4 regions of the Streptomyces agglomeratus genome follow, and region 1 is predicted to be linked to each of the others. Evidence: riboswitches for the same ligand, from Rfam matches in the RefSeq annotation. Region 1 holds a riboswitch; each other region holds the start of a gene.

The links. A riboswitch is a leader RNA that binds a small molecule or an ion and turns the genes downstream of it on or off. The one in region 1 is predicted to bind cyclic di-AMP.
Positions count from the first base shown of each region.
Region 2: it holds a riboswitch for cyclic di-AMP, as region 1 does, so the genes downstream of both, AS594_RS18590 (M23 family metallopeptidase) here and AS594_RS30840 (LysM peptidoglycan-binding domain-containing protein) in region 1, are expected to answer to the same signal.
Region 3: it holds a riboswitch for cyclic di-AMP, as region 1 does, so the genes downstream of both, AS594_RS20640 (LysM peptidoglycan-binding domain-containing protein) here and AS594_RS30840 (LysM peptidoglycan-binding domain-containing protein) in region 1, are expected to answer to the same signal.
Region 4: it holds a riboswitch for cyclic di-AMP, as region 1 does, so the genes downstream of both, AS594_RS14115 (C40 family peptidase) here and AS594_RS30840 (LysM peptidoglycan-binding domain-containing protein) in region 1, are expected to answer to the same signal.

Region 1 covers NZ_MEHJ01000001.1:7,046,748-7,053,694, reverse strand. Annotated here, with positions in the region: gene AS594_RS30860 (glycoside hydrolase family 12 protein) at 1-724, shown strand, start outside; gene AS594_RS30855 (glycosyltransferase) at 763-2,019, opposite strand; gene AS594_RS30850 (SDR family oxidoreductase) at 2,199-3,125, shown strand; gene AS594_RS30845 (SDR family NAD(P)-dependent oxidoreductase) at 3,144-3,941, opposite strand; cyclic di-AMP (ydaO/yuaA leader) riboswitch at 4,473-4,639, shown strand; gene AS594_RS30840 (LysM peptidoglycan-binding domain-containing protein) at 4,642-5,412, shown strand; gene AS594_RS30835 (SpoIIE family protein phosphatase) at 5,581-6,947, shown strand, end outside.
Region 2 covers NZ_MEHJ01000001.1:4,264,422-4,271,368, reverse strand. Annotated here, with positions in the region: gene AS594_RS18595 (PrsW family intramembrane metalloprotease) at 164-1,612, shown strand; gene AS594_RS18590 (M23 family metallopeptidase) at 1,734-2,831, opposite strand; cyclic di-AMP (ydaO/yuaA leader) riboswitch at 2,843-2,988, opposite strand; partial or broken gene AS594_RS18585 (PP2C family protein-serine/threonine phosphatase) at 3,364-4,655, opposite strand; tRNA gene AS594_RS18580 (tRNA-Met) at 4,831-4,904, opposite strand; gene AS594_RS18575 (DUF5988 family protein) at 4,959-5,159, opposite strand; tRNA gene AS594_RS18570 (tRNA-Lys) at 5,320-5,392, opposite strand; gene AS594_RS18565 (DEAD/DEAH box helicase) at 5,582-6,947, opposite strand, start outside.
Region 3 covers NZ_MEHJ01000001.1:4,732,455-4,739,401, reverse strand. Annotated here, with positions in the region: gene AS594_RS20650 (FtsB family cell division protein) at 1-469, opposite strand, end outside; gene eno (phosphopyruvate hydratase) at 583-1,869, opposite strand; gene AS594_RS20640 (LysM peptidoglycan-binding domain-containing protein) at 2,123-2,827, opposite strand; cyclic di-AMP (ydaO/yuaA leader) riboswitch at 2,831-3,003, opposite strand; gene AS594_RS20635 (LysM peptidoglycan-binding domain-containing protein) at 3,281-4,252, opposite strand; gene AS594_RS20630 (cytochrome P450 family protein) at 4,365-5,618, opposite strand; gene AS594_RS20625 (nucleoside triphosphate pyrophosphohydrolase) at 5,689-6,681, opposite strand; gene AS594_RS20620 (SurA N-terminal domain-containing protein) at 6,728-6,947, opposite strand, start outside.
Region 4 covers NZ_MEHJ01000001.1:3,318,451-3,325,397, reverse strand. Annotated here, with positions in the region: gene AS594_RS14125 (C40 family peptidase) at 11-1,120, opposite strand; gene AS594_RS14120 (hypothetical protein) at 1,474-1,827, shown strand; gene AS594_RS14115 (C40 family peptidase) at 1,917-3,170, opposite strand; cyclic di-AMP (ydaO/yuaA leader) riboswitch at 3,169-3,330, opposite strand; gene pcrA (DNA helicase PcrA) at 3,647-6,106, shown strand; gene AS594_RS14105 (M23 family metallopeptidase) at 6,361-6,947, opposite strand, start outside.

The sequences.
Region 1 (6,947 bases):
CTACAACGCGTCGTACGACATCTGGCTCGACCCGACGCCCAGGACGGACGGCGTGAGCCGCACCGAGATCATGATCTGGTTCAACCGGGTGGGACCGGTCAACCCGATCGGATCGAAGAGCGCAACGGCGACGGTGGCAGGCCGCACCTGGGAGGTCTGGTCCGGCAACAACGGTGCCAATGACGTGATCTCGTTCGTGGCACCGTCGGCGATCGCGAGCTGGAGTTTCGACGTCATGGACTTCGTCGACCAGGCGGTGGCGCGCGGGCTGGCGCAGGAATCGTGGTACGTCACCAGCGTGCAGGCCGGGCTCGAGCCCTGGGAGAACGGGGCGGGCCTGAAGGTCGGGTCGTTCTCGTCCACCGTCAACGGCGGCGGCAGCGGACCGGGGGACCCCGGAACCCCGGCGGCCTGCCGCGTGACGTACGCCGCCCACGCGTGGCCCGGCGGCTTCACCGCCGATGTGACGGTCACCAACGCGAGCACCACACCCGTCGACGGCTGGAAGGTGGCTTTCGGACTCCCGGCCGGACAGAGCGTCACCCACGCCTGGAACGCCGTCATCGCCCCGTCCGCCGGGACGGTGACCGCGACGAACACTTCGTCCAACGCCCGGATCGCGGCCAACGGCAGCCAGTCGTTCGGCTTCCAGGGCACGTACTCGGGCACGTTCGCCGAGCCGGCGCAGTTCAGCCTCAACGGAACCGCGTGCGCCGTGGCGTAGAAGTCCTTGCCCGACCGTACGCGCGTGCCCCTGGCTGCTTACGCCGCCGCGAGCCGGTCGACGGCGGCCCGTACGGGCCGTACGCCGTCCTCCGCGCCGATGCGGGCCGCCAGAGCGCGTGCGCGGTGCCGGTACGACGGCTCGGCCGTCGCGCGCTCCAGCGCGGCGGCCAGGCGCGCGGTGGTGATCCGGCGCAGGGGCACGGCCTCGGGAGCGACCCCCAGGGCGACGAGGCGGGAGGACCAGAAGGCCGCGTCGAACTGGACGGGTACGGGCACGGCGGGCACCCCCGCCCGCAGACCGGCGGCCGTCGTGCCCGCGCCGGCATGGTGGACCACGGCCGCCATGTGCGGGAAGAGCACGGCATGCGGGACCTCACCGATGGTGATCATGTCCTCGGCGTCCGCGCCGGCGTCGAGTCCGCCCCAGCCTCGCTGGATGACGCCGCGCTGCCCCGCTGCCCGCAGGGCGCGCACCACGACCCGGCTCAGGCGGCCGGCGTCGGGCACGGTGGCGCTGCCCAGGCCGACGAAGACCGGCGGGCGTCCTCGGGCCAGGAAGTCCCTCAGCCCGGGCGGCAGGACCGCCCCGGGCGGGTCCTCGGGCCACCAGTAACCAGTGATGCTCAGGCCGGGACGCCAGTCGGCGGGCCTGGGCACCACCGACGGGCTGAAGCCGTGGAGGACCGGCCAGTCCTGCCGCTCCCGGGCCCGCCGGGCGGCGCGTGCGCTCGTACGCGCGAGTCCGGTCCGCGCCCGCAGAGCGCGTGCGGTGTCGGCGAAGACGGCGTCGAGAGCGGCGTTCACCGTGCGGCCGGCCAGCCGGTTCCCGGCCGCGCCCCACGAGCGGGTGCCGGTCACCGGTGGCGGGAAGGCGCTCGTCGCCGCCAGAGGTTGCAGGTATACGCCCATGCTGGGCAGCGCCAGCCCCTCGGCGACGGCGTGGCCGAGCGGCCCCAGCGAGCTCGACACCAGCACTACGTCGCTCCGCCGTGCCGCCAGGAGCAGATCGTCGGCCATGCCGCCGACCAGGGACCGGGCCATGGCGGTCATCCGCGCCAGCTTCCCCACGGCGGTGACACTGCGCCCCAGGGCGCGGCCGCGTGCGGAGGCGAGTTCCGCGCGCGGGTCCACCGGCAGGGGGTGGAAGCCCACGCCGGCCGGTTCCGCCAGCGGCGCGAAGCACGCGTGCGTCACCAGGGTGACCTCGTGGCCCGCCTCGGCCAGGCCGTGCGCGAGCCCGGTGTAGGGCGCCACGTCACCGCGCGAACCCGCTGTCATCAACGCCACCCGCATGGCCACCAGTATGGCGCGGAAGGCCGGCCCGGCTGGGTATTCCGGGGCAGCGGGAAGAAGTCCTCCGAAGTCGCGGAAAGAAGTCCTTGTGAGCCGGTGTCCCGGATTTGAGTGCTCCGCTCCGGGGAACCCAAGTGTGGTCAAACCGACCGACCAGGAGGCCGCCTGTGAATCCCCCCATGAATCCGCCCGCGAATCCGTCTTCCGACCCGTCCCCGGACAACGGCCGACGCGAGACGGAGAACCCCGTCACGAAGCATCCGCGGCCGAAGCTCCCGGACCAGGAACAGGCGCACCCCGGCTGGACGGGCCCGATGGACCCGCCGCCCGACCACGGCGAGGACTCCTACCGGGGAAGCGGGCTTCTGGAGGGGCTCTCCGCCGTGGTGACGGGCGGGGACTCGGGGATCGGCCGGGCGGTGTGTCTGGCCTTCGCGCGCGAGGGGGCCGACGTGCTCCTCACGCACCTGCCGGAGGAGGAGAAGGAGGCCGCGGAGACCTCACGGCTCGTCGAGGAGGCCGGGCGCAGGGCTGTCGCGGTGAGCTGTGACATCCGGGAGGAGGAGCAGTGCCGGGCACTCGTCGAGCGGGCTGTCTCGGAATTCGGCCGCATCAACATTCTGGTGAACAACGCGGCGTATCAGATGTCGCAGCCCGACGGCATCGGATCCATTACGACGGAGCAATTCGACCGGGTCATGAAGACCAATCTCTACGGCATGTTCTGGCTGTCGAAGATGGCACTCCCGCACATTCCCGAGGGAGGCTCCATCATCAACTCGTCCTCCGTTCAGGCGTACAAGCCCAGCCCGCATCTCCTCGATTACGCCATGACGAAGTCGGCCATTGTCGCCTTTACCCAGGGGCTGGCCCAGATGGTCGCCTCCCGCGGGGTCCGGGTCAACGCGGTCGCTCCCGGCCCGGTATGGACGCCGCTGATTCCGGCGACCATGCCCGACACCACCGAGTTCGGAAAGCAGGCGCCGCTGGGGCGGCCCGCACAGCCTGCCGAAATGGCTCCGGCCTATGTGTTCCTGGCTTCACCGCAGGCGAGTTACATCACGGCTGAGATCGTCAACGCCACGGGCGGTACGCCACTGCCGTAAAGGGCGCCCCGGCGCCGCTCACTTCGATTCGCCGGAGCCGGGTTCCGCCATCTTCCGGTGCGCGGCCGCCTTGACGCTGTCGGGGAGGATCCTGTTCGCGAGCCCTTGCGCCTTGGTCTTGACGGAACCCGCGACGATTTTCTTCCGGCCGGTCATCAGCGCCTCGAACCCCTGCCGCGCCACCTCCTCGGGGTCGTCCTTCTTCTGCCGCCCGACCCGTGTGTCGTCCATGCCGGCGCGGCGGAAGAAGGGCGTCTCCGTAGCGCCCGGCATCACCGCCGTGACCGTCACTCCGGTGCCCTTGAGTTCGTTCCGCAATGCCTGCGCGAACGACTGGACGAACGACTTGGAGGCGTTGTAGACGGCCTGGAAGGAGCCCGGGACCGCCGCGGCGATGGACGACGTGAACAGGAGCCGGCCCTCGCCGCGCGCGACCATGCCGGGCAGCAGGCCCTTCGCCAGCCGCACGGTGGACGTGACGTTCAGGTCGATGACGCGCACCTCGTCCGCGACATCGGTGTCAAGGAAGGCGCCGCCCCGGCCGACGCCGGCGTTGAGCGCGGCGGCGGCCAGGGGGCGTCCGGTCGCCGTAATGGCGCCGAGCAGCATTTCGGTTCCTTCCTCAGTGGCCAGGTCGGTTTTCACGGTCAGTACGTAGGCTCCATGAGCCCGCATTTCGTCCGCCGCGACGGCGAGTCCGGAATTTTCGGCGGTCAGTACAAGGTCAAAGCCGTGTTCCGCGAATTGCTTGGCCAGCTCGAATCCGATTCCGCTGGAGGCACCGGCGACGAGGGCCAGAGGCTTGGGCTCGTTCATGAGTCGGCAGGTACCCCCATGGGGCGATTCGTACCAATATTCACCTTTTCGCCGCACGCCTCGGACGGCCGAACCGACGCCCCGGCGCCCGGCGGACCACCAGCCGCCCTCCCCCGGCGATGCATCCCAATCCCCCTCGCCGCTCTGACGATTAGCGACCAATGAGCCCAAGTCGGCCTGAATAAAACGCACTTGCCGCACCCGGAGGACGGACGCCCGAACGGGGCGCACCGCCAAGATGGGCACTTCCGACCACGAACGACCCATGTGGGCGGTTTGCCGGAAAGGCCGTCGCGGACCTTAACCCGTGATACGGGTCACTTCCGCGACAGAAAGTAAAAGTTCTTTCGGGCGTCAGATCCCGCCCTCCGAAAGAAAGTTGCCTTCGCCGCCCACGGACAGTGACAGAAGTTCCCCCTTCCTGATGCGCCGCGCGATTGATCCGGAGATTCCCGGGCTTGTTCTTCCCGGCCTGTCTCGCTTACGGTCACCGTCAATCCGGGTGGACCGCCGAATCCTGCCGCCGTCCGGAATCCACAACCACTCACACTCACGTACGGCAGGAGCGGGGGAACCAGGTAAGCCGCCGGTCCGGAACGTTTCCGGACCGGCTTGGGGTGAAGTCGCACCGAACGTGCGACCGGGCATCTCCAGCCCGAACCCGACAGCTCACCTCGCAGGCGACGGAGAGGAATTCGTCATGCCCTCAAAGGGTAAGCACCGTCGCACCAAGGCCAGATCGCTGACCCGTGGCCTCATCGCCGCGGGTACCGGTGGCGCCGCACTCGTTCTGCCCCTGATCGGTGCGAACACCGCAGGCGCGGCGCAGCCCGCCGCCGCGGAGAAGACCGTGGCCGCCGCCCCGGCCGCCGCCAAGAAGGCCGCTCCCAAGACCTACACCGTGGTCTCGGGCGACTCGCTTTCCAAGATCGCGGACGCGCACTCGCTGAGCGGCTGGAAGAAGCTGTACCAGGACAACCGCCAGGTCATCGGTGACGAGCCGTCGCTGATTCACCCCGGTCTGAAGCTGACGATCGGCGCCAAGGCGAAGGCCGCCACGCCGGCGAAGGCGCCCGCGAAGGCCGCCCCGGCGGCCGAGCGGGCCGACCGTTCTGAGGCCCGCGCCGCCGTCGCGAAGACGACGACGTACACGAACGACCTCGACGGCTGGATCAAGGAGTCGCTGGCCGTCATGGCCAAGCACGGCATCCCGGGCACGTACGAGGGCATCCACCGCAACGTCATGCGGGAGTCCTCGGGCAACCCGCGGGCCATCAACAACTGGGACTCCAACGCCGTGGCCGGTACGCCGTCCAAGGGCCTGCTCCAGGTCATCGCGCCCACGTTCGCGGCCTACCACGTGCCCGGTACGTCGATGGACAGCTACGACCCCGTCGCCAACATCACCGCCGCGTGCAACTACGCCGCGGACCGGTACGGCTCGATCGACAACGTGAACGGCCCGTACTAGAGGGACCGCTTGCGGCAGTCATGGCCCGCCCGCTCCGGCGCGGCAGCCTCCGGGGTGCCGTCGGAGCGGGCGGGCCTGTCGCATGCCGGCCCCGGGGGGGAGCTCCGACTCCCCGGCCGACATCGCGCACGGCACCCACAGACAGGCACGCAATGCTAGAAATAGGGCATGAGCGGACGTCTCGGACGATCCAAGGCGGACGGGGCACCGCGCTCGTCCCGGCGGGGAGTGCGGGCCCGGCTGGAGGTGCGCAGCGCCGCAGGTCAGGTGCTCTTCCTCCAGATCGTGGTCGCGGTGCTGCTAATCACCGCCGCCGTGGTCGCGCTCGCGTTCCAGACGCGCAGCGACAGCGAGCGGGACGCCCGTAACCGGTCGCTCGCCACCGCGGAGGCCTTCGCTGACGCCCCCGGCACCGCCGAGGCCCTGCGGTCCCCCGATCCGACCGCCGCGCTGCAATCCCACACGGATTCAGCCCAGCGGGCGGCGGGCGTGGACTTCATGGCCGTGATGGCACCGGACGGCACCCGGTACGCCGACACCGATCCCTCGCTGATCGGCGAGCGCGCCGAGGACGTCGAGCGCGCCTCGGCCGGAGCGTCCTTCACGGAGATCTTCAAGGGCGCCCCGAACGACGCGGCCCGCGCCGTCGTCCCCGTGACCACCGCCGACGGCTCCGTCGTCGGTCTGGTCGCGGCCGGAGTCACGGTCGAGAACGTCGGGGACGCGGTGGACCGCCATCTGCCGATGCTGCTCGCCTCCGCCACCGGCGCGCTCATCCTGGCCGTCGGCAGCTCCGTACTCGTGAGCAGGAGGCTGCGGCGGCAGACACACGGGCTCGGGCCCACCGAGATGACCCGTATGTACGAGCACCACGACGCCGTTCTGCACGCCGTCCGCGAAGGGGTGCTCATTGTCGCGGACGACGGCCGCCTCACCCTGCTCAACGACGAGGCACGCCGGCTGCTGGAGCTGCCTCCGGGCGCCGAGGGGCGGCACGTCACCGACCTGGGCCTCGACGCCCCCATCGCCGAGCTGCTGGCCTCGGGCCGCACCGTGACCGACGAGGTTCACCTGGCCGGGGACCGGCTGCTGGCCGTCAACACCCGGCCCACCGCCCCCTACGGCGGCCCCCCCGGCACCGCCGCGACCCTGCGCGACACCACCGAGCTGCGGGCGCTGTCCGGCGCGGCCGAAGTGGCCCGGGAGCGCCTGAAGCTGCTGTACGAGGCCGGGGTGCGGATCGGCACCACGCTGGACGTGAGCCGGACCGCCGAGGAGCTGTCGGAGGTGGCGGTCCCCGCCTTCGCGGACTTCGCCACGGTGGAGCTGCTGGACCCCGTACTGCGCGGCGAGGAGGCGACAGGCGCGCACACCGAGATGCGCCGGGCCGCCGTCAGCGGCGGCCACGAGGACCGCCCCTTCCAGCCGGTGGGCGATCTGATCAGGTTCGTCGTCCCCACCACACCGATGGCGGCGGCCCTGGCCGGCGGCCACGCGGTACTGGAGGCCGATCTGACGGTCGCCCACGGCTGGCG
Region 2 (6,947 bases), 2.8 Mb from region 1:
GCGGTCGGGTCCGTAAGCCGGTAGGCGGTCACCGGCCCCGGTGGGCGGTCAGGCCCGTAAGCAGCTCGACGGCCTGTTCGCCGGAGCCGCGCGGGTCTGTCCGCCGCCGGCCGCGCGCACAGGCCCCATCGCCAGTGTCAGTGGCCCTCGTTAGGGTCGACGGGTGTACCAGACGCCTCCGCACACCCGGCAGCACCCGGCGGTCCCGGACTGTGAGCACCAGCCGCAGTTCACCGCCGTACCGCCGCCTGCGCGCTGGCGCTACAAGCCGCGCCGGACCTGGTGGCGCACTAGGGCGGCGCGCGCGGGCGCGGTGGTCACCGTGCTGGCGCTCTGCGCCCTGGTGATCCTGGCGATCGTCCGCGACCAGACCGGCACGCACGGCTTCCTGGTCGGGCTGGGGCTCGCCGTGCTTCCGGTGCCGCTCCTCGTCGCCGCGTTCCGCTGGCTGGACCGGGTGGAGCCCGAACCCTGGCGGAACCTCGTCTTCGCCTTCGCCTGGGGCGCGTTCGCCGCCGCCCTCGTCGCGATCATCGCGAACAGTTTCGCCACCCGCTGGATAGCCACGGCCACCGCCGATCCGGCGGCGGCCGAATCCCTCGGCGCGACGGTGATAGCCCCGGTCGTCGAGGAGAGCGCGAAGGCGGCGGCGATACTGCTGATCTTCCTCTTCCGGAGACGGGACTTCACCGGACTCGTCGACGGGGTGGTGGTCGCCGGGTTCACCGCGACCGGCTTCGCCTTCACCGAGAACATCCTCTACCTCGGCAACGCCTTCGGCGAGGACCAGGACGCGGGCGCCTCCGGCCTCGCCTCGGTGACCGCGGCGACCTTCTTCGTACGCATCGTGATGTCCCCGTTCGCGCACCCCCTGTTCACCGTGCTGACGGGCATGGGCTTCGGCCTCGCCGCGGTCGCGCCGCCCCGCCGGAGGCGGTGGCGGCGCATCGCGCTGCCGCTGCTCGGCCTGGCGCTCGCGATGGCCATGCACGCCCTGTGGAACGGCTCGGCGGTTTTCGGGGGGTACGGCTTCTACCTGGTATACGCGGTCTTCATGGTCCCGGCCTTCGCGCTGGTGACCTGGCTGGCGGTCTGGACGCGCCAGCGTGAGCTGCGCACGATAGCCACCGAGCTGCCCGCCTACGCCGCCGCCGGCTGGCTGCTGGCCACGGAGCCGCTCGCCCTCTCCTCGATGCGGGCCCGTGCGCTGGCGCGCGGCGCGGCGGCCCGTACGTACGGAGGAGCCGCCGGAGGCCGCCCCGGCAGCAGGGCCGCGGGCCGGGCCGCCGCCCGGGCCGTCGCCGAGTACGAGACCTTCGCCACGTCCCTGGCCTTCCTGCGCCACCGCGCCGGTCGCGGCGCACTCGGCCCTGACTTCCCGGCCCGCGAGCAGGAGCTCCTGCACCACCTGTGGCAGCGCAGGGAGGTGGCCGGTCCGGCGCTGGAGTACGCGGCGCGGGCGGCGGGCCGGGTGCGCACTCCACCGCCATGGCCGCCACAGTGGCACCACCCGCCTCCGCAGCCCTCCTGGCAGCCGTACGGGTACGGATACGGGTACGGCCCGCCCCCTCACCAGGAGTACGCCGCGTACAACCCGTACCGGCAGCAGTAGCAGGAGAGCCATGAGCGGTGGCACGCGAAACGGCAGCCCCGGCACCGTGGCCGGGACTGCCGTGTCGTGAATCAGATGTCGGAGCGCGGAGACCTGGACCGGGGACCGGACCGGACTGCCCTCAGACCGAGAGGCCCTTGCCGCGCAGCCACGCGGCCGGGTCGACGCCCGCGCCGTCCGGCGTGTGCACTTCCATGTGCAGGTGCGCCCCGGTGACGTTGCCGGTGGCGCCCACGCGGCCGATGACGTCGCCCGTACCGACCTCGCCGGACGTGACGGTCATCGAGGAGAGGTGGCAGTACCAGATCTCCGTACCGTCCGAGAGCTCCAGGACGATGCGGTAGCCGTACGAACCCGACCAGCCCGCGGACTTGATCGTGCCGCCGTGCACGGCCTTGAGCGGCGTGCCCGTCGGAGCGGCGAAGTCGAGGCCGGTGTGCTGGCCGGAGGACCACATGGCGCCGGCCTGCCCGTACGTGGAGGTGAGCGTGTACGACGAGAGGGGCATCGAGTAGCTGGCGGCCAGCTTGGCGAGGCGCTCCTCCTCCGCCTTGCGCTCGGCCTCTTCCTCCGCCTGGCGCTTCTTCTCCTCGGCCTCGCGCTTCTCCTCGGCCGCCTTGGCCTCCGCCGCGGTCTGCTGCTGCTTCGCCTCGGCGGCGGCCTTCTCGGCGGCCTCCTTCTCGGCGGCCAGCTGCACCTCGGCGTCGGCGGCGGCCTGCTGCTGCTCGGCCTGCTGGAGGATGCGGGCGCGCAGGGCCTCGCCCGCGTCGGTGGTGCCCTGCCGCGCGTCGGCGGTGGTGACGCCGGCGGTGGTGAGCGGGGCGGCGGCGACGACCGCCTCACCCGTACCGGAGCCCGAATCCGAGGCGGATTCGGCGTCGTCGGACATCAAAGTGCCGACACCGGGTAGTGACTTGGCGTCGGGAAGCGAGTCCGCTATCGCGTCCGGAAGGGAGATCGAGATGGCCGGCTTGTCCTGGGCGGTGGCTATGCCTCCCGCGCCGACCGCGGCGATGACGCCGACGCCGAGAACGGTGGAGCTGCGACCGAGACCGCCGCGCTGCTTGGCGACTCGGTGACGACCGCGTACGGGCCGGACGGATTCCTCAGTCGGATTCCATTCTTCCCAGGCACCTTCCCCGCCGACGTACGTCTCGCTGTCGTGGGGCACCCCTTGAGGGGGCAGGGTGGCATGGGGCGCGGTCCTGTTTGACGCCACGGAGGCGTGCTCCTTTCCTTCCTTCTCGCCTACCGGGTTAGCTGACGGGTTCGGAGCAGGAAGGTCTCCTACGGGCCTCTTCGCGGACGAAGCGGCCCGATTCACCCCAAGGAACGTGGTTCCCCGGTTCCCTTGCGGAATTCGGCGCGTGCGCACGGTGCCGTCTCTTGCGACGACTGGGATGACCGCGCTGCGTTATCGAACGTTAATAGACACCGGCTCCGGTTTCCAAGCTGTTCCAACTGATCGTTAAGGGCCTTGGCCTGAACCAATCAGGACACAAACGGGCACAGCCGTACGAGTTGACCGCCCCTCAGGAAACATCCGTCTCATGACGGTTCGTCAATTGTTATGCGCAGGGGCATCTCGCGATCACCCACGGTCATGAGGCAGGTCGGACGGCTGACTTCGGCCCCATGGAGCCCCGCCTGCGCCGAACTCACCGCCGTACTGACCTGACTCGACGCTTCCGTCCCCGACGGCCAACACCTGCTCGCCCTCACCCTCGCCCTCGACGAGCGCGCGGTCGCCTTCACGGCTCCGCACGGCCGGAGCCCGCACTGGTCCGGCCGGCCACAAGACCTGCCCGCCTGACCAGGCTTACGGTCCTGCGGCGGTCCTGCTGCCCGTGTGCGGGCCGCCCGACCGCCAGCAGGGCCATGTCGTCCGTGGCGGCCCCCGACGTGTGCAGCCGTACGTCGGCCACCAGCGCCTCCAGCAGCTCGTCCGGGCAGGGGAAGATCCGGCCGCGCAGCCGCACGGCCGGATCGTAGAAGACACCGGAGGCGTTCCTGGCCTCGGACAGGCCGTCCGTGTAGAGCAGCAGCGTAGCGTGGCGCCCGGCGGGAACGCGTACTCCTGCGCCCGGTCCGGCCAGGCGCCCAGCTCGCCCATCCCCAGCGGCAGCGCGGCGTCGGCCGGCACGATCCGGGCCAGGTCGCCGTCGACGTACAGCAGCAGCGGTTCCGGATGGCCCCGGTTGACCAGCCGCACGACGCCCTCGCCGCGCGGGATCTCGGCCAGTACGGCCGTCGTGAAGCCCTCGAAGGCGTCCAGGCCGTCCCGCCGCGCGCCCTCCCGCGTGAGTGCCCGCTCCAGCCGCTGCGCGACCGCTTCCAGCGTGCGCTCCTGCTCGGCCGCCTCCCGGAACGCCCCGACGACGACGGCCACCGCCTCCACCGCGCCGAGCCCCTTCCCCCGTACGTCGCCGACCACCAGCCGCACCCCGGACGGCGTGTCCTGTACGGCGAAGAGGTCGCCGCCGATGAAGGCGTCCGCCTGAGCGGCCTCGTACCGCGCGGCGACGTGCAGTCTGGCGATCCGGTCGGCGGGTACGGGGAGAACGGCGCGCTGGGCCGCCTCGGCGATGGTGCGGGCGGAGGCGAGCCGACGGCCGCTGCGGCGTACGACGCGGTTGATGACGAGCGCGAGGAGCGCCACCGTGACCATCGTGATCAGCTCGGTCACGGACTCCACGTGCGTCGAGGTGCCGTTGTAGAGATGCAGCCCCACGACGGCGGCGGTTGCGACACCACCGGTCACCAGCGTGTTCAGGGGCGAGAAGAGCGGCGCGGCGATCAGCGGTGCGGCGGCGAAGAGCGGCGAGGCGGTGAAGTTCGGCGGCGTGGTGACGTCGAAGACGCACCCGCCGAAGATCAGCAGGGCGGGCAGCGCCCGGACGAACCGCGAGGCCGTGCCCGCGCCGCGCCCGCCGTCCGCTCCGCATCGCTTCCCCACCAGTGGTCTCCTGCCCGCCGCCACGCACCCGGCCGCGGACGGTACCGCGCCCAGCCCAGGCTGGCCGCAGCCGTGCCGCACGGCCATCGGAGACCGGCCGAATGGGGGACGGGGGCGGGGGACGGGCGGAACGGGGTGGACGGACCGCACGGACGACGGGCGGTCCGCGCGGGGGGCGGGCGGAGGGCGGCGCTTCCCCGGCCCCGCACACGACGAAGGCCCGGATCTCTTCCGAGATCCGGGCCTTCGTTTTCTTCTTCAGTAGCGGGGACAGGATTTGAACCTGCGACCTCTGGGTTATGAGCCCAGCGAGCTACCGAGCTGCTCCACCCCGCGTCGTTGAACCCAACTGTACGCCATTGGGGAGGGGCCCTCGACCACTTGTCGTGGTCACTCGGCGATCTCGGTCCGTTCCCACCACTCGTACACCGTCACACGGCCCTGGTCGGTGTCCTGATGCTTCGTCGTGACCTTGAAGTGTTCGTAACCGCCGCGGTGCGGGATCTTCAGTTCCTGCCCGGGCGGCGTGATCCGAACGATCCGCTCGGGCAGATCGTCCGGACCGCCCTCAAGAAGCGCCTTTTCAGTCATGGCCCCAGTCTTGCCACACACCGCCGCCCGCGCACGTCGGCACCGCGGCCCGCGCACTTCGGCACCGCCGCCCGCGAACACGAAAACGCCCCGACCGGAGAAGCCCGGACGGGGCGTTGACGTGCGGTTCGGCCGGGATGTCCCGGACGCCCCGCGTCGGTAGGCCGTGTGGGACTCGAACCCACAACCAACGGATTAAAAGTCCGCTGCTCTGCCAATTGAGCTAACGGCCCTCAACGGATCACCCCCGAGCATAGCCGCAGCGAGCCCGGCATCCGATCGGGTATCGGTAGCCGGGCTCGTCGGAACCGGCCGGGAGCCCGGAACAGGCCCCGTGCAGTCCTGAAATGAAAGCGGGCCCGTTCGTGGAGAACGGGCCCGCTTCTCAGGTCAGCGGATCAGGCCGCCGAGCTGATCAGTTGTCAGCTGCGCTTCCAGCGCGGCTTGTCGTCACGGCGGCCGAACGAGCCGGTCGCGGTGCCGGTGCCGGTGCTGCCGCCGCCGCGGTGGTCGTCGCGACGGCCCTGCGGGCGGTCGTGGCCACCGGTGCGGAAGCCGCCGCCGGCCGGACGGTCGTCACGACGGTCGCGGTTGAACGGACGGTCGGCGCCGCCGGAGCGGAAGCCGCCACCGGTGGCCGGACGGTCGTCACGGCGCTGGAAGCCGCCACGGTCGCCGCCACCGCGGTTGTCGTCACGACGGTCGTTGTCGCGGCGGAAGCCACCGCCACGGTTGTCGTCACGACGCTCGAACGGACGGCCACCACGGTCGCCACCGGCCGGACGGTCGTCACGACGCTGGAAACCGCCGCGCTCGCCGCCACCACGGTTGTCGTCGCGGCGGAAGCCGCCACCACGGTTGTCGTCACGACGCTCGAACGGACGGCCACCACGGTCGCCACCGGCCGGACGGTCGTCACGACGCTGGAAACCGCCGCGCTCGCCGCCACGGTCGTCACGACGGAAGCCGCCGCGCTCGCCACCACGGTCGCCGCCACGGAAGCCGCCACGGTCACCACCGCGGTCGCCGCCACGGTCGTCACGACGCTGGAAGTTGCCGCGGTCGTCGCGGCGCTCCGGCGCCTGGGCCACTACAGCGGCAGCGGCCTCGGCTGCGGCCAGCTCGGCCTCGGCGGCCTTCGCCGCCTCCGCCACGGCCTCGTCCGGGTCCTCGCCGCGCTCACGCGCCGCACGGGCGACCAGACGGTCGGCCTCCTCGCGCAGCTCGGTCGCACGGCGCTGGACGCGCTCCAGCTCACGGGTGAGCTCCTTGGCCTCGCGCTCCGCCTGCTTGGCGGCGTTGTTCGCGGAGTCGGCCTGGACCTCGGTGAGCGAACGGGCGCCGGTGATCTCGGCGACCTCCGGCTCGAACGCGCCCGCACCGCCGACGATGTGACGCGAGGCGTCGACGCCCGCGTCCTCCATCAGGCGGAAGATCTGGCGGCGCTGGTGCGGCAGCGACAGGGAGACGACGACACCGGACTTGCCGGCGCGGGCGGTACGGCCCGAGCGGTGCAGGTAGTCCTTGTGGTCACCGGCCGGGTCCACGTTGAGCACCAGGTCGATGCCGTCGACGTGGATACCGCGAGCGGCGACGTCGGTGGCGACCAGGGCGTTGACGTAGCCCTTCTTGAAGTCCTCGAGGACGCGGGTACGGGCGCCCTGCGTCATGCCGCCGTGCAGTGCGTCGGCCTTGACGCCCGAGTCCTGGAGCTGCTCGGCGATACGGTCGGCGCCCAGCTGCGTACGGACGAAGATGATCGTGCGGCCCTTGCGGGCGGCGATCGCG
Region 3 (6,947 bases), 2.3 Mb from region 1:
CCGTGCGGTCGGCCTTGTCGACGCCGTCCCAGAGGTTCGTGTACCAGGGGCGGTCGGCGGCCCCCTGGTCTTCGCGGCGCCTGTCGCGGGCGCCCGGGTCGTAGACGGTGTAGCCCGTCTCGCCCGGCCGTACGAGGTGGAGGTGCTCACGGGCCAGGCGCTCGATGTACGCGTCGTCCTTGAGCCGGGCCTTCTCGTCGCGCAGCTCCTCGACGCGCCGGCCCGCCTCGCGCATCTTCCGCTGCTGGTCGGCGATCTCGCCGCGCTGCGACACGTACTGCCGCATCGGGTAGGCGAGCGCCACGACCAGGGAGCACACGACGAGGACGAGCAGCGCGGCCCGGCCGGTGAGCCGGGAGCGGTGCGCCTGACGGCGGGTCTGCGAGCGGTAGACACGGGCGGCGGTCTGCTCGCCGAGCAGCCGAAGCCTGGTCGCAGTGGAGAACCGGTCCCGGTCCTTCCCGGCCATGTCTCCGCCTCCCCTTATACGCGCGTACGTCCCCGCACACGGTACGGGACCGGGTGCGGGGACGTACGGAGGCTGGGGTCTTCAACCCTTGCCGCGACGGTTCCTTGCTGCGTCTATCCCTTGAAGCGGGGGAAGGCGCTGCGGCCCGCGTACACGGCCGCGTCGTCGAGGATCTCCTCGATGCGCAGCAGCTGGTTGTACTTGGCGACGCGCTCGGAGCGGGCCGGGGCGCCGGTCTTGATCTGGCCGCAGTTGGTGGCGACGGCGAGGTCGGCGATGGTGACGTCCTCGGTCTCACCGGAGCGGTGCGACATCATGCACTTGAAGCCGTTGCGCTGCGCCAGCTCGACGGCGTCCAGGGTCTCGGTCAGCGAACCGATCTGGTTGACCTTCACGAGCAGCGAGTTGGCGGCGCCTTCCTCGATGCCGCGGGCCAGGCGCTCCGGGTTGGTGACGAAGAGGTCGTCGCCGACGATCTGGACCTTGGTGCCCAGCTTGTCGGTGAGGACCTTCCAGCCGGCCCAGTCGTCCTCGAAGAGCGGGTCCTCGATGGAGACGAGCGGGTACGCCGCGACGAGCTCCTCGTAGTACTCCGTCATCTCGGCGGCCGAGCGGGACTTGCCCTCGAACTCGTACGAGCCGTCCTTGTAGAACTCGGACGCGGCGACGTCGAGCGCGAGCGCGATCTGCTCACCGGGGACGTAACCGGCCTGCTTGATGGCCTCGAGGATGAGGTCGAGCGCGGCGCGGTTGGAGTCCAGGTTCGGGGCGAAGCCGCCCTCGTCGCCGAGGCCGGTGGACAGGCCCTTGGACTTCAGGACGGACTTGAGGGTGTGGTAGACCTCCGTGCCCCAGCGCAGGGCCTCGGAGAACGACTCGGCGCCGATCGGCGCGATCATGAACTCCTGGATGTCGACGTTGGAGTCCGCGTGCGACCCACCGTTGAGGATGTTCATCATCGGAACGGGCAGCAGGTGCGCGTTCGGGCCGCCGAGGTAGCGGAACAGCGGCAGGTCGGACGCCTCGGAGGCGGCGTGCGCGACGGCGAGGGAGACGCCGAGGATGGCGTTGGCGCCGAGGGACGCCTTGTTCTCGGTGGCGTCCAGGTCGAACATGGCCTGGTCGATCAGGCGCTGCTCGGTGGCGTCGTAGCCGACGAGCTCCGGGCCGATCTGCTCGATGACGGCGAGGACGGCCTTCTCGACACCCTTGCCCTGGTAACGGTTCGGGTCACCGTCGCGAAGCTCAATGGCCTCGAACGCTCCGGTGGAGGCACCGGACGGAACAGCAGCACGACCGGTGCTGCCGTCGTCGAGGCCGACCTCGACCTCGACCGTGGGGTTGCCTCGGGAGTCCAGGATTTCCCGGGCTACGACGACGTCGATGGACGGCACGAGCATCTCCTTCTGGGATGTGACGCTAGGGGTGCAGGGTCACTTTCGCCTTGCGGCAAGAGCCTAACCGGCCCGGGGGCGTCGGCGGCCCTTCGCCCGCCCCCTGGGACGAGAAGAGGCCCGAATACCCGCATTGGGGACGTAACTCTTGGACGCCTTGGCGGGGCGACGCGACCTACTGGGCAGTAATGGCGAAACCCCGGCCCGGCGCGTACGGGGGGAACGCGCCGGGCCGGGGTGCTCAGGGGGTGATGGCGGGTCAGCTCAGGTGGAGCTGCTGGCCCACGTAGATGACATCGGCGTCGTCGACGATGTCCTTGTTCAGCTCGAACAGCTTCTCCCAGCCGCCCTTGACCTTCTTCGCCTCGGCGATCTTGCCGAGGGTGTCGCCGGACTTCACCTTGTACTCGCCGTCGCCCTTCTCGAAGGACTTCGGCGCGGCGGGCTTCGCGGCCTCGGCCTTGGGCGCGGAGCGGACCTCACTGCGCGAGGCGGGCTGCTCCGCGGCGCGCGGGGCGGCCTGCTGCTGCGGCTGCTCCTGCTTCTGGCTCTGCGAGGAACCGGAGGTGTCGACGCCCGGGTCGACACCGTCGTTGGTCAGGCCACCGGCGCCTGCGCACGCCCAGGCACCCGGGCCCTGCATGTCGAGAAGCTTCTCGGCGGTGGCGATCTGCTGCGCCTTCGACGCCTTGTCGGCGGTCGGGGCGTACTGCGTGCCGCCGGCGGCGGCCCAGCTGGAAGCGGAGAACTGCAGACCGCCGTAGTAGCCGTTGCCCGTGTTGATGGACCAGTTGCCGCCCGACTCGCACTGGGCGACAGCGTCCCAGGTCTCGACGGAGGCGGCGGAGGCCGACGTCGCGCCCATCAGCGGGACGGCGACAGCGGCACCGGCGACGCCGGCGAGCGCTGCGAAACGAGCGGCCTTGGACGGGCGACGGTGCTTGGCGTTGCTGGAAAACAGCATGCGACATCTCCTCACCGACGCCTACGAGGTGAGCTGTCGGGTTCGGGCCAATGAGTGCCCGGCCGCGCGACTCGCGTCGCGCGCCTTAACCCCAAGCCGGTTTCCGTACGTCTTCCGACGTCCGGCCCCCGGCGCCTACCTGGGTCCCCCGCTCCTGCCTACGGCGCTTTACGCGTCAGTTCCCCCCGGCCGCCGGCAGGATTCGGCGTGACGGTCGACGGGGCCCGCGGTGGCGAGCGGTCCGACCGTAATCACATGAGCCCTTGATGTTCAAAAAGGCTCATCAGGGATATATCGCCCCTGTGCGCCCCTTCCCGCCCCTCATCGGCGCAGGTCAGGAGCGGCGCGGCCGGATTGCCGGGGTCAGGGGGGCGAGTTGAGGCAAAGAGACCCTTGTCTCACTTGCTTCTATGCGGACAAAGTGGCCTTAACCGCCCCCAACTACCCCCGAAATCACCCCAGATCGAGGCTCTGGCCAGGGAGGATGAGGTCGGGGTCGGAGCCGACCGTCTTCTCGTTCGCGGCGTAGAGCGCCGTCCAGCCGCCGCTCAGGTCGTGCGCGTCGGCGATGGCCGAGAGACTGTCGCCGTCGCGGACGGTGTAGCTGCCGTCCTTGGCGCCGACGGCGGCCTTGGTGTCGGCAGGATCACGTGTCGATCCGTCACCTCGCGAGGCGTGGCGGCCCGATTCGCGCTCGATGCCCGATACGCCGGGTACGGCGTCGAAGCTTTCTGGCGCCTCTTCGCCGCGGTGCTTGCCCTTGGGCGCGCCCTCCTGGGTGGCGGGCGGCGCGGGGGACTTGGAGGCCCCGCCCGGCTCCTCGGAGGTACCGGGAGCGCCGGACCCCTTGGACGCCTCGGACGCGGGAGGCGTGGCGGGCTCGGCGGTCTTCGCGGACCCCGACCCCTTCTTGCCCGCGCCGGCGGACGCGTCGGCCTTCGGCGCCGCCGGCTCCGGGCTCTGAGAACCCTCGGGAGCGGCGTCCGACGTGTCGGCCTTGGGCTCGGCGTCCGTACCGGCGCTCGCGCCGTCTGCGGACGCGGCGTCGTCACCCTCCGTCAGGCCGGAGATGAGCGCGCAACTGGGCCACGCCTGGGGGCCCTGCTCCGCGAGCACCTTCTCGGCGACCTGGATCTGCTGGGAGCGGCTGGCGAGGTCGGCGCGCGGCGCGTAGGCCGTACCGCCGAACTTCTGCCAGGTCTCCGGGGAGAACTGGAGTCCGCCGTAGTAGCCGTTGCCGAGGTCGGCGCTCCACATGCCGCCGCTCTCACAATCGGCGACCCGGTCCCAGGTCGTGGCTTCGGCAGCGGACGCGCCGCTCGCGCCGAGCAGCGGGATGGCGATGGCCGATCCGGCGACTCCTGCCGCGACGACGAGAGCCGGAGCCTGACGGGGGCGGCGGTGTCTACCGTTCCCGGAGCGCATGCGGTTGCCTTTCGAGTGACGGCTGAGGTTGACGGTGAACGTAGCGGTACTCGAACGTTTGTCACAAGTCGATGCAGCGCAGATCACGTGAAGGTCTCGAAATGACACAGCGTCACTTTCGCTCCGTACCGAATGTGACGGGTAGGGTGCGCAGTCCGCGCATGATCAGGCCGCCCCGCCACCGCAGATCGTCAGGGTCCGCCGCGAGTCGCAGGTCGGGAAGACGCCGCAGCAGCGTCGCGATCGCCGCCTGCCCTTCGAGCCGGGCCAGCGGGGCGCCGAGGCAGTAGTGGATGCCGTGCCCGTAGCCGAGGTGCTGGTTGTCGCGGCGCGAGAGGTCGAGCGTGTCGGGCTCGCTGAAGCGCTCGGGGTCCCGGTCGGCGGCGGCCAGTACGACGAGCACCGGATCGCCGGCGGCGATGTCCCGGCCGCCGAGGGTCAGCGGCTCGGTGGCGTACCGCCAGGTCGCGAGCTCCACCGGCCCGTCGTAGCGCAGCAGTTCCTCGACGCCGGTGGCGAGCAGCTCCGTATCGCCTTCGGCCAGAGCGCGCTGGAGGCGCTCGCGCTGCTCCGGATGCCGCAGCAGCGCGTACACGCCGTTGCCGATGAGATTGACCGTCGTCTCGAATCCGGCGAACAGCAGGATGAAGGCCATCGCCGCCGCCTCGTTCTCGGTGAGGTGCTCGCCGTGGTCGCTGGCGCGGATGAGTCCCGAGATGAGGTCGTCGCCCGGCTCTTCCCTTTTGCGGTGGATGAGCTCGGCGAGGTAGTTGCGCATCTTCTTGACCGACCGCGCCACTCCCCCGCGCGGCCCGCCGCCGTGCCGGATCATCATGCCGGCCCAGTCGCGGAAGTCGTCCTGGTCCTCGCGCGGTACGCCGAGCAGGTCGCAGATCGCGTAGATGGGGAGCGGGAAGGCGAAGTCATGGATCAGATCCGCCTCGCCCTTCTCCGCGAAGGCGTCGATGAGCTGGTCGGTCAGCTCCTGCACCCGCGGCGCGAACTCGGCCACCGTGCGCGGGGTGAACGCCTTCGACACCAGCCGCCGCAGGCGCGTGTGGTCCGGCGGGTCGATGTTCAGCAGATGTGTCATGAGCTCCGCCTTGCGCTCGCCGGGGATCCCCGTCTTCCCCTTGGCGTGCGCGGAGCCGGCGTGGTGAGCCGGGTCCTTGGACAGCCGCTGGTCGGCGAGCGCCTGCCGCGCGTCGGCGTACCGCGTCACCAGCCACGCCTCGACCCCACTGGGCAGCGACGTCCGGTGCACGGGCGAGTGCTCCCGCAGCCAGGCGTACGCCGGATAGGGATCGGTGGCGAACTCCCAGGTGAAGAGCTCGGGCGCGGGGGCGGGGGACGGCTGCTCGGACATCCTCCGACAGTATCGGCCGCTCGCGGGACCACCGCCCGGCGCCGTAACCGGGCAGGGGCCTTCGGAAGGGTCAGCCGGTGTGGTGCTCCGCCGAGCGGATCGCGTCGCGGTAGGTGCGGGCCGCTGCCCGGAGGGCGGCTTCCGGGTCCACGCCCGCTTCTTCCGCCCGTACGGCCATGGCCAGCAGTTCGTAGCCGATGCCTTCGCCCGTGGGCAGGGGCACGTCGAGGTCCGCGTGGCGGACGCGGGAGGAGAGCTTCGCGGCGAGGGCGAGGCCGGGCTGGCCGAGGGGGACGCCGTCCGTGGCCGACTCGCGCTGCTTCTCGATCGCCTTCGTGCGGAGCCAGTGCGCCTTGACGTCCTCGGGGGTCTCGGCGGTGTCGTCGCCGAAGACGTGCGGGTGGCGGTGGATGAGCTTCTCGACGATCGTGCCGGCCACGTCGTCGATCGAGAAGGGCTCCTCCGGGTCGTCCTGCGCGATGCGCGCGTGGAAGACGACCTGGAGGAGTACGTCGCCGAGCTCCTCGCGCAGCTCCTCGCGGTCGCCGTCCTCGATCGCCTCGACCAGTTCGTACGCCTCCTCGATGCCGTACTTCGCGAGGCCCTTGTGGGTCTGCTGCGAGGACCACGGGCATTCGAGGCGGATGCGGTCCATCACCTGCACCAGGTCCAGGAGGCGCGCGCCCGGCAGGTCGTACGAGCCGGGCAGCAGCTCCAGGTTCGGCATCTGGACCCGGCCCGAACCGGCCAGCCTCGCCAGGCCGTCGGTGAGGGCCTGGTCGCCCTCGCCGGACGGCAGCACGACCACCGTGCGGTCGCCCTCGCAGGCGTCGACCAGCTCCTGGGCGGTCGGAGCCGCGTGCTCGACCGCCACGCCGGCCTCGCGCAGGTACGGCAGCTGCGGGTGGCCCGCGTCGGCGCACAGCACCAGGTCGGCGGCGCGCAGCGTCTGCCACGCGGGCCAGGACAGCAGCCCGGGCGCGACGCGGTGGCTGGCGGTCAGGAGGACGATGCGCCCCGGGGCGGCCGGTGCGGGGGCGGGTGCGGATGCTTCGCTGGTCACCTGTCGAACGTACCTCGCCGGTACGACACCCCGGGGGGCCGGGCGGCTATGCGCCCGCCTCGGGTGCCTGCGGCGCCGCCTCTTCCTTCGTCACCTGGGTGATCCACGGGGTCTTGTAGTCGCCCAGCTGCATCTTCTGGTCGTCCCACGTGCCGTACCGCGGGTTCACGTCGATGTGGAGCGCCTTGGACGCGGCGATGAACGCCTCGTTGACCTTCTGCTGGCCCTCGGGGGTGTTCGTCGCGCCGATCTTCTCCGCCAGCTTG
Region 4 (6,947 bases), 3.7 Mb from region 1:
CGGCGGAGCCCTAGGCCGGCCTCGTCGCTCCCGTGAACGGCATCTCGTCGATCGGCGCCACACGGACCGGGGCGCCGGGACGCGGCGCGTGGATCATCCGGCCGTCGCCGATGTAGAGGCCCACGTGGCTGATGCCGGAGTAGAAGAAGACCAGGTCTCCGGGGGCCAGCTCCGAGCGTGAGACGCGCCGGCCGGCGTTGATCTGCGTGTACGTCGTACGGGGCAGCGAGACGCCCGCCGCCCTCCAGGCCGCCTGCGTCAGGCCCGAGCAGTCGAAGGCGGACGGCCCCGTGGCGCCCCAGACGTACGGTTTGCCGATCGCTCCGTACGCGAAGGAGACCGCCTGCCCGGCGCGCGAGTTGGGCGCCGTCTGCGCCGGACCGGTGCGTCCGCCAGTCCGGTCGCTCCCGGAGATTCCGTCGGTCCGGTCGGTACGGTCGGTCCGGTCGGCACGGGAAGCGGCGGCGGGCGATGCGCCGTGGCCGTCCTGCCGTGCGTACTGCGCCCGCTGCTCGGCCGTGAGCCGGGACAGCAGGTTCTCGGCGGCGCCGATCTTGTCCTGGATCTTCGATCTGTGTCTCCGTAAGTCCTTCTGCTGCGCGGTGAGTTCGGCCAGCCGGTCGTCCGCCTCCGCCTTCAGCTGTGCGATCTCGCCCAGCTGCTGCCGGACCCCGGTGACGGCCGCGGCCTGCCGGTCGCCCGCACGGTCGGCGATCGCCGCACGTTCCAGGTACTCGTCCGGGTCGGACGTCAGCGCGAGCTGCACGGCCGGGTCGACGGCGCCGGTGCGGTACTGCGCGGTGGCGAGGGAACCGAGCGCGTCGCGCGTGGTGTTGAGGCGCTCGGTCCTGCGGGCGGCCTCGTCGCGCAGCTCGTCCAGTGCTTCGCCGGACCTGTCCGCCTTCTCCTTCACACCGTTGTACTTCTCGGTGGCGACCTCGGCGTCGTGGTAGAGCTGATCGACCTTCGCCTTCACCTGAGCGGGGGTGAGGGCGGGTTCCGCGTGCCCGACGCCGTCGAACGCCGTGGTGCTCGCCGCCCCGGCCAGCGCGAACGTGAGGGCGGTGCGTGCGGTGCTGCCGGTGAGCGTGCGCTGCTTGGGCTTTCGGTGCGTGGCCACGAGGGCGTCCACGTCCTTCCGTCCTGTACGTCGCTGTACGTCGAGCCGCTCGCACCCGACGGCGGCCCGCACAGGGGAGCGGGACCGCCGCCGGATTCTCGGCGGTGGTGGCCGACTGCCGCTCCGGGGAGGAACGGCGGTGGGGAGTCGGTCACCTGGGGAAGGACGCTAAACCTGGGGGTCACGGGGGAGCGGAGGGTTGACCGACAGTGCTCGAAATCGGCCTGCGTATGAGCGTGGTTGAAAAGCGGAATCGCGCCGGAAGCAAGCATTCCGCTCTGCCGTGACCAAAACTGCGATGCCACCCGAACCTGGCGTCGGGGCCTGCTATGGCCAGAGCTAGGCTCCGGTTCATGGACGTACTCATCAATGTCTTCGTCGGCCTGCACATCATCGGCATCGCCTCGCTGCTCGGCGGCTTCCTGACGCAGATGAAGGCGATGGGCTCCGGCACCGCCCGCTTCGTCCCGGCGATGCTGCACGGCGCGCTGACCATGCTCGTCACGGGCGTGGTGCTGGTGGGACTCAATCAGGCCGACGACCAGGCGGTGAACAACCTCAAGATCGGCATCAAGCTCGCCGTCCTGCTCGTGATCCTCGGGCTGGTGTACGTCAAGCGCGACGACGAGAAGGTCGAGAAGGCGGTCTTCGGGGCGGTCGGGGGACTGACCGTCGCCAACATCTTCATCGCGGTTCTCTGGACCTGAGGGCTGCGCACCGCCGCGTACCACCGGTCGCGGCGTGATTCCGGTGTTCGGATCACGCCGCGACCGGTGCCGGTGCTTCCCCGGATTCCCTACGCGGGGCGGACGCTGCCGTAGATCGGCATGTAGTAGATCGACTCCTCGCGGACGTACGCGCCGGGCTTCGGAGCGTGAATCATCTTGCCGCCGCCGATGTAGATGCCGACGTGGCTGATGTCGTCGTAGAAGAAGACGAGGTCACCCGGCTTGAGGTTGTCGGTCGCGACGCGGGTGCCGACGTTCACCTGGTCCCAGGTGGTACGCGGAAGATCGACACCGGCCGCCTTCCAGGCGCCCTGGGTCAGCCCGGAGCAGTCGAACGAGCTGGGGCCCGCCGCGCCCCAGACGTACGGCTTGCCGATCTGGGCGCGGGCGAAGGCGAGGACCTTCTCGGCCTTGGCGGCGTAGGCATCGGTGCCCGTTCCGGTGCCGGTGCCAGTTCCGGTGCCCGTGCCCGTGCCGGTTCCGGGAGTCGTGCCGGTGTCCGCGCCGCTGCCCGTACCCGTACCCGCCTCCGTTCCGCTCTCGTCCGCCTGTGCCTGCTCCCGCCGGCGCTCCGCCTCCGCCTCCGCCCTGGCCTCGGCCTCGGCTTCCGCCTTCGCCTTCGCCTCGGCCTTGCGCCGCGCCTCCGCCTCGCGCTTCTTCTCCAGCTCCGCGAGCCGCGCCTTCTCTCGCGCGCTCAGCCGCGACAGCAGATCGCGGGCCTCCGCGAGCTTGCGCTGCACGTCCTGCTTCGAGGACTTGAGCGTGGCCTGCGACTCCGTGAGGCTCTCCAGGCTCCGCGTCGCCTCGGCGCGCTTCTTCGCCGCCTCCGTCTGCTGCTTCTCGAAGTCGGTGACGTCCATCCGCTGGCGTTCCGTCATCCGGTCCATCAGCCGGTTCTGGTCGAAGTACGCCTGCGGGCTGTCCGCGAGGAGCAGCGCGGCGGTCGGGGTGACCGCCCCCGAGCGGTACTGCGCCGCCGCGTAGTTGCCGAGCTTGCGCCGCGCCTCGTTCAGCTTCCCGGTGCGATCGGCCACGGCGTCGAGCAGGCCGTCGACGGATTTGCGCTGCTGGTCCGTGGCCTCTTTGGCCAGGTTGTACTGCTGTGTGGCCGTGCCGGCCTGCCGGTAGAGGGCGTCGACCTTCTTCTGCACCTCTTCGACGGTCGGCTGGGGAGCCGTCGGCGCGGCGGGTGCCGCCCCCGCTGACTGGGCGAGCAGACCGACCGAGGCGATTGCGGCCGTGGTGATACCCAGTGCGGGTGCGGTCGTGCGTACTCGGGTCACCCGGGTACGCGGCTTGCGATGCGACGCCAAGGCCGGCATCTCCTTCCGTGGACCGCCTACCGGGTTAGCTGTCGGGTTCGGGCGGAACGGAAGGTGCCCTACGGTCCGCGGGACTGCGGACTGATTCACCCCAGGTCGTGCGCGTGGGTCCCCGGCTCCGAACTGCCTCTGGGCAGGCCGGATTAGGCGTGGACGGCACGCTCCGGCGCTGTTCGCCGGTGGGGGTACGAGCTGTCCGATCCGGCACGCTAGCCAAGGTTTATGACTGCTGGGAAGCCCGATGTTCGATATGCCCGATACATTTCCGTTACATGGCCGAGTTGGTCCCGTTGCGTGCTCCGTGCGCGCCACCCAGTGACGACCGCCGGGGGCGCGTGCGCAAGGTCACACCCGGCGGCCGCGGGCGAACGGGCGTGGCGGCGCCGGGCTTCCTCCGGTCCGGCCCCCGGTCGCGGGCTGCCGCTGGTGGGAATCCGGGGCGGGCTGTCGGTGGTCCCGCCTAAGCTTGGTAGACGATGAGCAGCCTCTTTGACGACAGCTTCCTGGCCGATCTCCAGCACACGGAGTACGCAAAGGACACAGCCCCGCCGCCCCCCGAGGAGCACGCCCCGGAGGAGGTCCCGCACGACCTCTTCGGGGGTGCCTTCGACGCGCCCCCGGCGCCCAGGGACGCGCACTACAGGGACGGCGCGCCGCGCCCCGTCGTGGACGCCGCCGCGCTGCTCGACGGGCTGAACGAAGAGCAGCGCGCCGCCGTCGTGCACGCCGGATCGCCGCTGCTCATCGTGGCCGGCGCCGGCTCCGGCAAGACCCGCGTCCTGACCCACCGGATCGCGTACCTGCTGGCCAAGCGGGGTGTGCACCCCGGCCAGATCCTCGCGATCACCTTCACCAACAAGGCCGCCGGCGAGATGAAGGAGCGCGTGGAGCAGCTCGTCGGCCCGCGCGCGGGCCACATGTGGGTCTCCACCTTCCACAGCGCCTGCGTGCGCATCCTGCGCCGGGAGTCGAAGAAGCTCGGCTTCACGTCCTCGTTCTCGATCTACGACGCCGCCGACTCGAAGCGCCTGATGGCACTCGTCTGCCGCGATCTGGACCTCGACCCGAAGCGCTTCCCGCCGAAGGCGTTCAGCGCCAAGGTCTCGAACCTGAAGAACGAGCTGATAGACGAGGAGACCTTCGCGGGTCAGGCCGCCGACGGCTTCGAGAAGACGCTGGCGCAGGCGTACGCGATGTACCAGGCACGGCTGCGTGAGGCCAACGCCCTGGACTTCGACGACATCATCATGACCACGGTGCACCTGCTCCAGGCGTTCCCGGACGTCGCCGAGCACTACCGGATGCGCTTCCGGCACGTCATGGTCGACGAGTACCAGGACACCAACCACGCTCAGTACACGCTCGTACGCGAACTGGTGGGCCCCTCGGGCGAGGGCCGGTCGCCCGGCGAGCTGTGCGTGGTGGGCGACGCCGACCAGTCGATCTACGCCTTCCGCGGCGCGACGATCCGCAACATCCTCCAGTTCGAGGAGGACTACCCGGACGCGAAGACGATCCTGCTGGAGCAGAACTACCGCTCCACGCAGACCATCCTCACCGCCGCCAACGCCGTCATCGAGCGCAACGAGAACCGCCGCCCGAAGAACCTGTGGACCGAGGCCGGCGCCGGCTCCCTGATCACCGGGTACGTCGCGGACACCGAGCACGACGAGGCGCAGTTCGTCGCCGAGGAGATCGACCGGCTGACCGACGCGGGCGACGCGAAGGCCGGCGACGTCGCCGTCTTCTACCGTACGAACGCCCAGTCCCGTGTCTTCGAAGAGATCTTCATCCGCGTCGGGCTGCCCTACAAGGTCGTCGGCGGCGTCCGGTTCTACGAGCGCAAGGAGGTCCGGGACGTCCTCGCCTACCTGCGCGTCCTGGCCAACCCCGAGGACACCGTTCCGCTGCGCCGCATCCTGAACGTACCGAAGCGGGGCATCGGCGACCGGGCCGAGGCGATGATCGACGCGCTGTCGCTGCGCGAGAAGATCAGCTTCCCGCAGGCGCTGCGGCGCGTGGACGAGGCGTACGGCATGGCGGCCCGCTCGGCGAACGCCGTGAAGCGCTTCAACACGCTGATGGAGGAGCTCCGTACGATCGTCGAGTCCGGCGCCGGGCCCGCCACGGTCCTCGAAGCCGTCTTCGAACGGACCGGTTACCTCGCCGAGTTGCAGGCGTCGACCGACCCGCAGGACGAGACGCGCATCGAGAACCTCCAGGAGCTCGCCGCCGTGGCGTTGGAGTTCGAGCAGGAGCGCGAGAGCGACGAGCCCGGCACGCTGGCCGAGTTCCTGGAGAAGGTCGCGCTCGTCGCGGACTCCGACCAGATCCCCGACGAGGACGAGGAAGGGTCGGGCGTCATCACGCTGATGACCCTGCACACCGCGAAGGGGCTGGAGTTCCCCGTGGTCTTCCTGACGGGCATGGAAGACGGCGTCTTCCCGCACATGCGTGCGCTCGGCCAGACGAAGGAGCTGGAGGAGGAGCGGCGGCTCGCGTACGTCGGCATCACGCGCGCCCGCGAGCGGCTCTATCTGACGCGCGCTTCCATGCGCAGTGCGTGGGGGCAGCCTTCGTACAACCCGCCGTCGCGGTTCCTGGAGGAGATCCCGGACACCTACCTGACGTGGAAGCGCAAGGGCGCGCAGGTACCGGCAGGTCCGGTTTCGGGCGTCGCCTCGGCGCTGTCGTCCTCGCTGGCCTCGCGGTCGCGGGGCGGAGGCGGCGGCGCTTCCGGCTTCGCCACGCGGCGGACGTCGGACAAGCCGGTGGTCGCGCTGTCGGTCGGAGACCGGGTCACGCACGACCAGTTCGGGCTCGGCACGGTGATGACGGTGACGGGGACGGGGTCGGACGCGCAGGCGACGATCGACTTCGGCGACGAGCGGCCGAAGAAGCTGCTGCTGAGGTACGCGCCCGTCGAGAAGCTGTAGGGCGCGGCGCGCGGGCGCCGATGGTCTCCGACGGTTTCCGATGGGTTTCCGACGGGCGCGGTACGGCGCGGTACGGCGCGGAACGGGCATCGGGGGCGCGCGCGCGTGGGCGCGCGCCGAATCGCTGGCCGAGGGCGCCGCGTGGCGCGCCTGGGCTGGGTGCCGACTGCCCGGGCTCCGGGACGCCGGGGCGTGGGGGTCCGGCCCGGTGTGTCCCTGTGGTCCGAGGCCGCTGAGCAGGTGGCGCGCGCCGTCTACGTCGGGCTGAGGCCGTGGCCGCGGAACCACGGCAGAGGGTCGATCGCCGACCCGCCGCCGGGGCGCACCTCGAAGTGGAGGTGCGGGCCGGTGGAGTTGCCCGAATCGCCGGCGTACGCGATGACATCGCCGGCCTGGACGGAGCCGGAGCGGATCTTGGTGCTGCTGAGGTGGCAGTACCAGGTCTCCGTGCCGTCGGCGGCGGTCACTATCGCCATGTTGCCGTAAGCGGTGTTGAACTGCGTGCGGACCGTGCCGTCCGTCGCGGCCATCACCGGTGTGCCGTACCCGACCGGGAAGTCGATGCCGGAGTGCACGGACATCCAGTTGACACCGGCCTGGCCGTAGTACGCGCTGAGGCCGTGCTGCTCGACCGGGAGCGCGAACTTCGGGCGGGCGGCCTCCTTGCGGGCGGCCTCCTCGGCCCTGCGCTTCTTCTCGGCGGCCTGGCGGGCCTGGAGGTCGATACGTTCCTGCGTCCGGCTGGCGCGGTCGGCGAAGTCCTCGGCGTCCGTGCTGAGGTTGGCCAGCTGCGTGTCGAGCTTGTTGTTGACCGCCACCGGCTTCACCGAACCGGGGTCGG